Regions from separate parts of the Bacillus sp. VA15 genome, predicted to be linked through region 4. Evidence: predicted binding sites of a transcription regulator. Region 4 holds the regulator's gene; each other region holds the start of a gene.
The links. The regulator LexA, encoded in region 4, represses DNA repair genes until DNA is damaged. The targets are predictions, from matches to a motif close to CGAACATATGTTCG.

Region 1 (3,149 bases), 800 kb from region 4:
GGCACTTTGCTTGTTCCTGTCACATCTTTCAAGGTAAAATCACCCGTTACATGGCTTCCGGCAGAAACTGATTTCAAATGCTTCAAAAATGGTTCAGCAACCTGCTTTCCGTTCACATACAGCTGATCATCTTTATATTTGATCGATTCACCAGGCAAGCCGATTACCCGCTTAATCAGCACTTTTTGATCAGGGCCTTTAAAAAGGACAATATCAAAACGATGGATGGTTTTAAATCGATGTGAGAATTTATTGACCAACAGTTCGTTTCCTTCCTGAAAGGTCGGGTTCATACTGACGCCTTCTACCTTGTAATCAATAAAGACGGCATTTTTAACCTGAATGGCGAGAACAACGGACACTACACCGGCAAGAAACCAAAACCGTTTTTTCATGTTACTGTCTCCCTCCATCATGCTCACGCTGACTGGCTCTCACATGCAGGTACCGCTCTACCTTTTTGCCGACATACCATAAGATAGTGATCACCAATACAGCAATGACCGTTCGAATCGGCTGTGTAATCAGTGCGTGCAGATCATATCCGATGAAGCTGATCATAAAAATCATGACAAGCTTCCCCGAAGCTGCCGCCAAAATAAACGGCCGCGTTCCGATCCTCGACAAACCGGCAACAACATTCACCGCGGCTGACGGTGTAAACGGAAAACAAAGCAGAAGAAACATGGGACCGAAGCCGTGCCTCTCCACCCATAACATCAGCTTTCTGACCGAAGGATGACTGCGGATAAAACCAAGCAATCTTCTCTGTCCGTATTGACGGACAATCAAAAATACGAGAATAGATCCAGCAGTTGATCCCGCCCAAGACAGGATGAATCCTTCCCACAGACCAAACGAGTTTGTATTTGCCACCACAAACACGATCAGCGGCAAAAACGGGAGAAATGCTTCAATTAAAGGCAGCAGCACAGCAATAAGCGGACCGAAAGCCCTATAGCTTTGAAATAATTCAGTTAAATGTTCTTGTGTGAAATAGGATAAAAAATGCTCCAACATTTATACTCCTTACCGGGTTTGTCTATCCTTATTCTACACATTATCAGCAGAAAACTAAAAAGTTTTGGCGATTTTTTCTGTCTTGAAACATTTCACCAGCCGATATAGAATACAAATAGAACAAACGTTCCCATTAGAAAGAAGGAGTCAGCAATGCCGAATCTGCAGGAGGAAATATACGAATTAATTGAACGGGCTCTCTTTTTGCCCATGGCCATTACGATTTTTAATCGTGATCTCGCCGGAATTGAGCAAAGCACATTAAAATTGAAGCATCCTTATAAACAGCTTATCAGCGAATCATTAAAAATAGCACAAAAGGATTTGATGGAGGTCAGAAAAGAGCTGAGGAAAAGAAAAATTGCGATACACGAGGCGGAACGCGATGAGGCCTTTACGCTTTATGTATTTGTGATCGATGGTTATGAAGAAAAGCACCGCTATTTTAATCCGCGAATTCGGGAGCAGGTCAGCGAATTATTAACATTCTATTTATTTGCCCCGGACAGGCCATGAGTCTTTTGAATCATTATGTACTCTCCCAAGATTGCCCGCTCCCTCTTCGGGCAATTCCAACAATAAATTTCAGACAATTCCCACTATACAAACAAAATAAATTTATTTATAATTCGAACCACAACCTTTCACCCCAAAAAATGACATGTGCCGCCATATCTGCGACATCATTTTCAGTACGCTTGGGCTTGCACACCCCAATCCTAAAAGAGAAGGAGGATTCTATGAAACTGATTCACGTTCTCGCCGCTTTGCCCTTTATCGGAATTTTACTCGGCATCCCTTTTGCAAATAAAGTGACTCCCTATGTGTTCCGCATGCCGTTTATTCTTGCCTATATCGTGATGTGGGCTCTTTTGACCTCTGCGTTGATGGCGATTGTGTATGTCCTCGATAACGAAAATAAAAAGGAGGAAGCAGAATGAACGCAGCTCTCATCATCATTTTCGGCGTCCTGCTTTTGAGTATTTTTCTCGGCATACGCGCCCAAAAAGGAAAAGATATGAACCTTGAGCAGTGGACGGTCGGAGGCCGCGGCTTCGGAACCGTATTCGTGTTCTTATTGATGGCAGGCGAAATTTATACCACATTTACGTTTCTCGGCGGAAGCGGCTGGGCCTACGGCAAAGGCGGACCGGCCTTTTACATCATCGCCTACGGATGCCTGGCTTACATCCTTTCTTATTGGCTTCTGCCGGCGGTTTGGACGTACGCGAAACAGCATAAGCTGATGTCACAGTCTGATTTTTTCACCAAAAAATATAACAGTCCGCTGCTTGGCGTGCTCGTTTCACTGGTCGGCATCGCCGCGCTCATTCCGTATCTTGTGCTGCAGCTGAAAGGCCTCGGGCTGATTGTATCGGAAACATCGTACGGCAAAATCTCTCCGACCGCCGCCATCTGGATCGGCGCCATTTCGATCACGGTTTACGTTATGGTATCCGGCATTCACGGGTCTGCCTGGATATCGGTTGTGAAAGACATCATGATTTTGGTTGTCGTTCTGTTTTTAGGTGTGTATTTGCCAATTCATTACTACGGCGGCTTTCAAGACATGTTTCAGCAGATTGAAACGGCAAATCCGGGCTTTCTTACGCTTCCCGAAACGGGGCAAAGTGCGGCCTGGTTCAGTTCAACCGTGCTCTTGACAGCACTTGGGTTTTACATGTGGCCTCATACGTTTTCCGCTTCGTATTCAGCCGAAAACCCAAAAGTCTTTCGCAAAAACGCCATCATCATGCCTTTATACCAGCTGGTCCTGCTCTTCGTCCTTTTCGTCGGCTTTGCGGCTATCCTGCAAGTTCCTGGTCTGAAAGGCGCAGACGGGGATCTATCGCTTTTGAGACTGTCACTGCAAACATTTGACCCTTGGTTTGTCGGGATTATCGGTGCCGCCGGACTGCTGACAGCGCTTGTGCCGGGGTCTATGATCTTAATGTCTGCCTCCACGCTGTTTGCAAAAAATGTGTACAAAGTGTTCGCGCCCCGCACGACAGAACAGCAAGTATCGGTGCTTGCTAAGTTTTTAGTGCCGGTGATCGCGCTGGTTTCGGTGTACTTTACCTTCAAGGGCGGGAATACCATCGTTACGCTGTTATTGATGGGCTACAGCC
Region 2 (3,149 bases), on a different contig from region 4:
TAAGCAAAACAGCACCAAGAATCATAATGATCTTAGGAAATTCAGTCATATCGGGGAGCCTCCATTTGGAAATGATGATAAACGGCCGGTGTCACGATCCTTCCCCGCGGCGTTCTTTGGATAAATCCGATTTGCAGGAGGTACGGTTCGTACACGTCTTCAATCGTATGCGGTTCTTCGCCGATCGTGGCTGAAATGGTATCAAGACCCACCGGACCGCCGTTAAATTTTTCGATCATGCCCATCAGCAGCTTGTGATCAATATGATCCAAACCGAGACGGTCAACCTGCAGCCGCTCCAGCGCATCCTGCGAAATCTCTTCCGTGATCCGGCTGTCACCCAGCACCTGGGCGAAATCCCGGACCCTTCTCAGCAGGCGGTTCGCTACGCGGGGCGTCCCTCTCGATCGCCTCGCGATTTCGAGAGCAGACGGGTTATCAATTTCAACCTCGAATACATCAGCGGTTCTTGTGACAATGTCCGCCAGCTCTTCTTGCGTATAGTACTCAAGGCGAGACATTACGCCGAAACGATCTCTTAACGGCGCCGTCAAAAGCCCTACCCTCGTCGTTGCGCCTACCAGCGTAAAAGGAGGAAGATCGAGCCGGACCGAGCGGGCAGAAGGGCCTTTGCCGATCACAATATCCAGACAAAAGTCTTCCATCGCAGGATACAGCACCTCTTCAATCGATCTATGAAGCCTATGTATTTCATCGATAAATAATACATCTCCCGGCTCTAGCGCCGTTAATATGGCAGCCAAATCACCAGGTCTTTCAATCGCAGGCCCAGATGTCGTACGTAATTCCACTCCCATTTCATTGGCAACGATGGAAGCAAGCGTTGTTTTCCCGAGTCCGGGCGGCCCGTACAGAAGAACATGATCAAGTGTCTCCTGTCTCATTTTTGCCGCATCTATAAACACGCGCAAATTTTCTTTCACCTTATGCTGCCCGATATACTGTTCCAAATTTTGCGGCCTCAGGCTTTGCTCTATCACTGATTCATGGTTGTCTGCTTCACTTGAGACGAGCCGTTCATCCATGAACATCACCTTACTTCAATAGTTTTTGTAATGCTTTTTTCACATATTGGTCTGTTGTGAGTCCAGTATCTTCTTTTAAGTGAGGAAGCACCTTTTTGATTTCTTTTTCAGCATATCCGAGAACCCTGAGGGCCTCTAGCGCTTCTTCCAGAGCTGTTTCTGCTGTTTGTTTTTCAAGCCTTTCTTCATGATTAAACAGATTTTCAATCATTTCAGGCACAACATCAGCGAGTTTTCCTTTTAAGTCAAGAATAATCTGGCGAGCAGTTTTCTTTCCTACACCAGGAAACTTGACCAAAAAGGCTTCATCCTCATTTTCAATCGCTTGTATTACCGCTCCCGGATCACCTGAGCCCAAGATGGCGAGTGCGCCTTTTGGACCGATTCCGGTCACGTTTAACAGTTTTGTAAAGAGCGCCTTCTCCTCTCTTGTTGAAAAACCGTAAAGCGAAAAAGCATCCTCTCTGATATGATGGTACGTAAAAATCGTTTCTTGGTTTCTCTCCTTATATATAAACGGATTCGGCGTGAAAATCTGATAGCCAATGCCGCCGTTCTCTATCACAATATATTGGGGAGATACATAATCAATCGTCCCTTTAACAAATTCGATCACGCAAATTCACCTCTTTGACTGTTCTTCATTGTACCATAAAAACAGCCAAAGTCTTATAGAAAAGTTAACATACGTTCGCTTCTCTCTCATTCTTCCACGAAAAAAAAGACATGATTACATGTCTTCAATCAGCGGACGTTACCCGCTGTATGTCTTTATGTGTTCTATGACATCCTCAAACTCCGCTTTTGTCCGAAATGGAATGCCCTTCAGCAGATTTTTTTGCATATGGCTTTCCAGCCTTTCTAAATCAATTTGAAAAAAAGACTGAATCGGTTCGGAAGCTGACTCAGGCCGACCATGAAAAGTGGAGATCACTCCATTATCCGATACACCGATATACCCATTTACCTTACTGAGCGGTGAAATATCGTCCATTTGCTTCCGGAAGAGCACATATCCCTTTTTTTGTTCGACAAGCGTCCAGCCGGCATAGGCTGCCCAAAAATCATCCATAGAAAGCACTTTTTCACGTTTATGCTCAATGCTGACATCTCCGTCCAAATACACTTTCTCAAGCTGCACATGCACTTGCAGCGGTTCATAGTGCTCCACTTCCGCCCCAAGCGCGCGGGGAGGAGCACCTATTAGAAATGCTGCGGCTGAGCAAAGAATGCCCAGCAAAAGATACGCCGTGCTGAATCGTTTCACCCTCTACACCTCTTTGCACACGTTTATGACTAGTTTGACCAAAGAGGCTACTGCTTAACCGTTTTCTCGAAATTTGTTTGCACGTTTTCTCTGACAAGCCGTTCCTCCGTATACACACCGGCGCTTTTCTCAGAAATCGTCAAGAATTGTGTCAGAAAAGCGCTGAAAAAATACAATACCGCAAAGATCCAAATAACCCCGCCTGCGCCGAGCGGTCCAATGAAAAGACTTACGATGCCCGGCGCGATAAACGCACATAAACCAGATCCCAGATTCAACACTGACATGGCAGCGCCTTTATTATCAGGTGCAAGCGTCGGCAAAAGCGCGCTTAATGGAACGTAGCCAGCCAATGCCGCACCGTAACAGCAAGCGATAATCATCAGCACCCAATACTGATGCCCGATCAACTGTGGCGTGTAATAAAGCGCCAGCGTAAAAATACCGCACCCGACACCGCCAAACCACATCACGGTATTGCGCCAGCCAAGTTTATCTCCGACTGCACCGAAAATGATATTAAACACTATATTCACAAAAAACAACGTCCCCCATATTTGCAGCCATTCAGAAACGGAATACCCGTAACGCGCTAAATAAGTAGGGAGAAAGATGGCAAATCCGAATTGTCCTATGGCATTAATCGTCTTGACCACTCCGCTGATGCCGACTTTAGGGTTTTCAAACATAATTGTAAATGCCTTCGACAGTTCTTTCCATTTCGGCTGATCTTGTTTTTGTACCGGTGTAAATTTATCTCTGTTAAAAAATAGGGCGAGGAATCCGCCTGCCGCCACAAACAGTAAAGCGCTCCAAAGCGTATTGATTTCTCCAAA
Region 3 (3,149 bases), on a different contig from region 4:
CAATGTTCACCCAATTACAAGTTCAAACAGCAACAAAAACTGGATTACCATTAAATTTAGTTGCAAGTATTCAAAATGCAAGTTCTTCACATGCAACGATGGCTTGTCCTTCTAGAATTGCATTAGGAGCGACATTATGTGGAATCGAGTCAGAAGAGAACAGTTTATTAAAAAAGATGACTTTAATCGTAGTTGGAGCAATATTATTAATTATCATTATGACTATTATTTTATTGTTACTTGGAAACTATTCTAAATAAATTCATTTTTAGTTTGTAAGTCAGAAACTTCATAACTCATCCATGTTTAACCCTTCTCAATGAGAAGGGTTTTAACTCTTATGTCCACCTGTTAAACCAGCTCTGTAAAGTGCTGTCCCTGCAGGCGTATAAGAAACAGCCCTTAATATCGCCTTTGAGCCGTACTTATTTCTTATCCCGTCCATTACAAATCCAAGCTTTCTTCTGTTTTCATTATCCACTTCAAATAAACTCAACTGCTGATTCACATCATCCTCTATATTAGAAAGAGTGACTGAGATACTTCGCATAGTCTTACCTGAGTAAAACCTATTAAAGAGCATCAGGCAGCATCTATAAATATCCATCATTATATTTGTAGGAAGATCAATTGTTTTTGCTCGATGAAATCCACCCCCAAGCTCATCTTTACTGTAACCAATCCCCAGGCTAATTGTTCGACCAACTTTATTATGTGCACGTGCCCTTCTTGCAACTTCCTCACAAATCTCCAACAGAACAGCTTTAATCTCTTCTCTTTTTGTATAATCCCTGAGCAAAATCTGACTCTTACCAAAACTAATCTGACCTTGCATCAAGGGAGCTCCTATTTCAGATAAATCGATTCCATGAGCATGATAATACAATTGGTTTCCCATTATTCCAAATTTCTTCTCAAGCAGCTCTAAAGGAAATTTAGCTAACTGACCTACAGTTGATATCCCCATACGATTTAGGTTTCTTTCCATCCTCCCTCCTATCCCCCACATTTTAGACAAAGGGCGAACCTTCCAGAGTTTATCTGGCACATCTTCATATCTCCAACGTGCAATGCCACTCTTCGTTTTCTTACTCTCCAGATCAAGTGCAAGCTTACTAAGCAACATATTATCTCCAATGCCTACTGTGCACATCAAACCAAATTCTCTCCACATGCTGTTTTGGATTGCTTTGGACATTTCTTCAGGATCTTCTTTTCCTGCATCTAAAAAAGATTCATCAATTGAATACGTATGGACACATTTCTCAGGAACAAATCTGTAAAACAGCTTTGTAATTTCAGTCGAAACTCTGATGAAAAGCTTCATTTGTGGATTTACAATGTGTATTCTTGGATCTTCAGGTATCTCAAAAAGTCTCGACCCTGTTTTGATTCCAAAATCTTTTTTAAGTGCAGGAGATGCAGCTAACACTACACTTCCCTGTCTCTCCGTATTCCCTACAACAGCAAGATAGCATGTTAAAGGATTAAGCCCCATTGTTACAGCCGATACAGAAGCATAAAACGATTTCATATCGACACAAAGTATATTCTTTCGTGGAAATTGTGAGTAATCAATCATTGTATGTAACTCCTATGATGTTATTCATGTTGATATAAACTGTATTGTCGTTCTGGTCTTTTACGTGAAGCTTTTGTTGTTCAAAATTAATGTAATGAACTCTGCCGGTGATATTTTCAACAAATCCATTGTTAAAGAGTTTGAATTTCAACTCTTTATTAAATTCAAGTGCCTCAGAGACGAGAAGATCCATCTCTTCAATTTGTTGGTCATCTAAGGATGGCTTTTCAATTTTTGATACATCAATCAAATCTTGTTTAAGCTGTGTTAAATGTTCTGGAAGCATCATTGATGTCCATTTAATTGTTCCTCGATCTCTAAGCATATCGACTCACTCCTTTATTGATCTAATATTAACAGAACAAAAGTTCCTTATTCAATATAAATAAGAACAAATGTTCGATGTAAATATTGGTAGCAATATATGTCCTAAAGCATGATAAAAAGCCTTCCCATTAAAGAAGGCTTTCTGAACTTAATCTAATTCCCAATACAAATTTGGCAGTATTGACCATCTCCGTTGTAGTCTTCATTTTTGTATACTGTACTACAGTTAGTACATATAAAATAATCTCCATTACTTGAACATTCCGAGCAAACGGGGCTGTTCGGAAATAAATTTAAGACCCCTGATCTTCTTTCACAAATAACACATTGTTCATCATCAAATATGTCTTCTTGTGGTGCTGCATAGGGAACTTTAATACTGTACAACTTAAAGTTCCCTACCGTATAAACTTGTTCTTCTATGTTTAATTCTAACTCTATCGAAAACTCTGCATTAATTTCTAAGTCATAAGCTGAACTCTCGGAATATTCAGATCCGAATGCCTCTGTAATTATTGCTGACCCCTTCATCGTTAAGATGCCTGTAATACTCGCCTTATCTTCGTCAAAATCTATATTATAATCAAATAATGTAACATCATATATTTCAAAATCTTCAACATCTTCTAGCAAACCGTTTTCCATGAACAATTGTAATTCACCATCATGAATTAAACTAGGAGTTATCTCGTCCGTAGAAAAGCTTATTTGATTTTTTATTATGTTTAATGCATTTAATTCTATCTGTGCATATAAAAATGATGTTTGTTTCAATCTAGAAAAATACTCTGTAAATTCTTTCATGGGCAACATCATCAGCTGAGTTTTATTTTCTACAAAATCTTTAAATTCCGAAATCAACTCTTCACGTGGGTGTAATATGTTTTTACTTTCGTCTAATGCCCACCAATCCTCTTTACTGTCCGAAGTAGTAAACACTATAGAAACCCCATCTTCTTTTGCCATATCCAAAATTGACTTCCAAATAATTAAATCTCCATAAGGTCTTTTCTGATCCGAACTTCCATTTTCTTCAGTCTTTTTACCTTTATCCTCGTATCCTGGAGGAATATTATACTGATATCGTCTAATTCCTTCTTCAATTATTTCTAAAATGCGCTTACCAGAAAAGGAATCGCCTATTTTATTAGATGTTTTCAAATTATTAATATAATCATATATCTCATTTTTATTCATTAATACTTGATTATCTCTTAGCTCATTTTCTATTTCTTCATGA
Region 4 (3,149 bases):
TCATGTAGGGTTAAAATGTGGTAAAGGAGGGGTGTAATTGAAAATAAAAATCTTAGGCTTAACAGCAGTTTTGATGTGTTTTTTTGGCATTGGCAGTACCCATGTGTCAGCTTTAGATTTTGATCACAAAACAGACTTTATTTTAAATGACAGCACAAAATCGTTTGTTCTGGAAAATATCAGTGATGTCCCGGCGATCGACTATATTTTAGGCTATCAGTTTACGATCTTGGGAGCCAATACTTGTTCAGTTGAGATTAAACTTCAGCGAATGGGGCTTACGGGAGAATATACCACACTGAGCACGAAGCAATTCAGCGGCAGCTGGTTTGATTTTAGTGCTCAGGATAAGGTTTCTATCGATCCATTTCACCGATACCGTATATTAGCAGAAGAACACTCAGAAAACTGCACGAGTGTTCGGGTAAAGGGCAGTTATGGTATACAATATTTTCATTTTGATTGAAGCTCACGTTGATCAAGAGAAGTGAGCTGTTTTTTTAGAAAATGTTGAACCAACTACACTATGTACTAAATTTTCATTAAAATTCAATTACTGCCGCGCTCCTTACATAAACATGAAGCCACGTCATTCCACGACCTAAGAAAATGAAACATTTTTAAGGACATAACGTCTAATATTTTAAACGGACAATATTCAGATAAAAGTTTCCTGAAGGAAAGAAAATTTCTTGACTTCAACAATTGTTTGGTGGATAATTATGGTGTAAACATGATGTTCTTTTTCCTCCTATTCAGGCTCGCACCCATAAGTCAGGGCGAGCCTGCTTTTTTGTACAATAAACCCCCTCTCCATAAAGGAAGAGGGGGTTATTTCATGCATTTGATAGATCAATAGGTTAATGGACGGTTCTGAACACGCCAATCACTTTCCCTAGAATGCTGACATTCTGCAAGATGATAGGTTCCATCGTTGGGTTTTCAGGCTGTAAGCGAATGTGAGTATCCTCTTTATAGAAACGTTTTACCGTAGCTTCATCATCTTCTGTCATCGCAACTACAATTTCCCCGTTGTTCGCTGTATTTTGCTGTTTAACGATGACATAATCCTTATCGAGAATACCAGCATCAATCATACTGTCTCCCATAATCTCCAGCATAAACACATGCTCGTCCGGAGGAACCATACGGTCAGGAAGCGGAAAATATTCTTCAATATTTTCTACTGCTGTAATAGGAGATCCCGCCGTGACTTTCCCGATGACCGGTACATTAACGACCTGACTTTGCGGAATGTCTACTTCTTCATCAAGTATTTCTATTGCTCTAGGTTTTGTCGGATCCCGTCTGATCAGCCCTTTTGTTTCCAAACGGGCCAAATGGCCGTGGACAGTTGAGCTGGACGCAAGCCCAACAGCCTCTCCGATTTCTCTCACGGAAGGCGGATATCCTTTTGATTTAACCTCTGCTTTAATAAAACGGAGGATATCAAGTTGCCTTTTTGATAGCTTCGTCATTTTTCGCACCTCAAAACGTCGATTTTAAGAAGATTATAGCATGATTTTCCTTACAGTACAAACATAGGTTCGAAAAAACAATTGACAGAAACGTTTGTTCGTATATACTGAAATTATAAAAAAGCGAACAAACATTCCTGTTGGAGGTTATGATCATGAGTAAAGAATCTATTATTTTTGTCGGTCTATTCTCAGTGATTTTGAGCGCGGTTATCCTTTTGCTGTCATATACAAGCAGCGGTCAGGAACTTAATCAGTATGCTAAAATAGAAGTCCAGCAAGGCGACACACTTTGGTCAATTGCTGATCAGGTAGCAGATACAAAAAAGATAAACAAAAACGATTTTATTGAATGGGTAGCTGATAAAAATCATCTTCAGACGTCTGATATCCAGCCGGGAGATGAGTTGGTGATTCCATTGAAAAAGAAGCATCAGGATGCATATGAATTGGCAACTGTAAGATAGAGAGGAAAGATAGAAAAAATGAAAGCACTCATATATGCCCGCGTAAGCACAAATAAAGAACAGCAGGAAACTTCATTAAAGCGGCAGGTGGAGGAGCTAACGGCCATTGCAGCCGAGAACGGCATGGAAGTCGTCAAAGTGATTTCTGAAAAAGCCAGCGGATATGAAATGGATCGAGACGGTGTATTTGAGCTGCTTGATGAGATCAAGAATTCGGGAATTGATGTTATTTTGGTTCAGGATGAGACTAGGCTCGGTCGGGGAAATGCAAAAATCGCCCTGCTCCATTGTATCTACAGAGAAGATGTGAAAGTCTATACAACGGCTCACAGAGGTGAACTGGAGTTATCGGAGGCTGACTCGATGGTGCTGGAGATCGTCAGCATTGTGGAAGAGTACCAGCGGAAAATTCACAATATGAAAATCAAGCGGGGAATGAAGCGTGCAGTAAAAAACGGTTTTAAACCGCAAAAAAACCTGAAAAACCAACATGAAAACAGCGGAAAGGAAAGAATAGAGGTCCCAATCTCAGAGATCGTCCGCCTAAGAGCGAATAAACTGACGTTCGCAGAAATTGCCGCAACGCTAAGAGGGTTTGGCTATGATGTGTCTAAAGCGACCGTCCACCGGCGGTATCAGGAATACATAGAGAATGACGAGACAGCCGAGTGAATCAGTTGTAAAACTCTTTTTGATCTAGTACTATATAGACAAAATGCAATAAAGGAGTTTAACATGATTTCAAACGCTAAAATTGCCAGAATTAATGAACTTGCTGCTAAAGCCAAAGCTGGCGTTATGACAGAAGAAGAAAAAGCCGAACAGCAAAAGCTTCGTCAAGAGTACTTGAAAGGTTTTCGCTCTTCTATGAAAAACACGTTAAAAAGTGTGAAAATCATAGACCCAGAAGGCAATGATGTAACACCAGAAAAGCTAAAAAAAGAACAACAAAATAACAAACTTCACTAATATAAGAGGAATACGGAAATATCGTATTCCTCTTTTGCATATACTATAAGCAAAACTCTTATGTGACAAAATTCAACAAGTTTCTCTCAAATTTAAGCTGAAACAGTTGAGAAAAAGTCGTCAGACATTTATGATGTAAGGGTACAACACATAAGGAAGGGGATTTTTATGGATACAATTGAAAAGAAATCAGTTGCTACCATTCGCACACTGTCAATAGACGCTATTGAAAAAG

Region 1: a site for LexA is predicted at 1,138-1,151, ahead of AC0DBE_RS09600 (YhjD family protein). Genes of this name have one in related genera too.
Region 2: a site for LexA is predicted at 1,727-1,740, ahead of ruvA (Holliday junction branch migration protein RuvA). Genes of this name have one in related genera too.
Region 3: a site for LexA is predicted at 1,971-1,984, ahead of AC0DBE_RS04915 (YolD-like family protein). Genes of this name have one in related genera too.

What each region holds. Positions count from the first base shown of each region.
Region 1 covers NZ_JBVQPQ010000002.1:895,332-898,480, forward strand. The annotation lists gene lepB (signal peptidase I) at 1-395, opposite strand, end outside; gene AC0DBE_RS09595 (TVP38/TMEM64 family protein) at 397-1,020, opposite strand; gene AC0DBE_RS09600 (YhjD family protein) at 1,174-1,536, shown strand; gene AC0DBE_RS09605 (DUF3311 domain-containing protein) at 1,761-1,961, shown strand; gene AC0DBE_RS09610 (sodium:solute symporter family protein) at 1,958-3,149, shown strand, end outside.
Region 2 covers NZ_JBVQPQ010000001.1:288,601-291,749, reverse strand. The annotation lists gene AC0DBE_RS01430 (DUF2905 domain-containing protein) at 1-49, opposite strand, end outside; gene ruvB (Holliday junction branch migration DNA helicase RuvB) at 42-1,046, opposite strand; gene ruvA (Holliday junction branch migration protein RuvA) at 1,057-1,662, opposite strand; gene bofC (sporulation cell-cell signaling protein BofC) at 1,801-2,313, opposite strand; gene AC0DBE_RS01410 (RbtT/DalT/CsbX family MFS transporter) at 2,361-3,149, opposite strand, start outside.
Region 3 covers NZ_JBVQPQ010000001.1:891,496-894,644, reverse strand. The annotation lists gene AC0DBE_RS04925 (L-lactate permease) at 1-260, shown strand, start outside; gene AC0DBE_RS04920 (Y-family DNA polymerase) at 332-1,582, opposite strand; gene AC0DBE_RS04915 (YolD-like family protein) at 1,575-1,907, opposite strand; gene AC0DBE_RS04910 (PIN-like domain-containing protein) at 2,063-3,149, opposite strand, start outside.
Region 4 covers NZ_JBVQPQ010000002.1:96,653-99,801, reverse strand. The annotation lists gene AC0DBE_RS05700 (hypothetical protein) at 38-466, shown strand; gene lexA (transcriptional repressor LexA) at 861-1,478, opposite strand; gene yneA (cell division suppressor protein YneA) at 1,628-1,945, shown strand; gene AC0DBE_RS05685 (YneB family resolvase-like protein) at 1,964-2,617, shown strand; gene AC0DBE_RS05680 (DUF896 domain-containing protein) at 2,681-2,914, shown strand; gene tkt (transketolase) at 3,083-3,149, shown strand, end outside.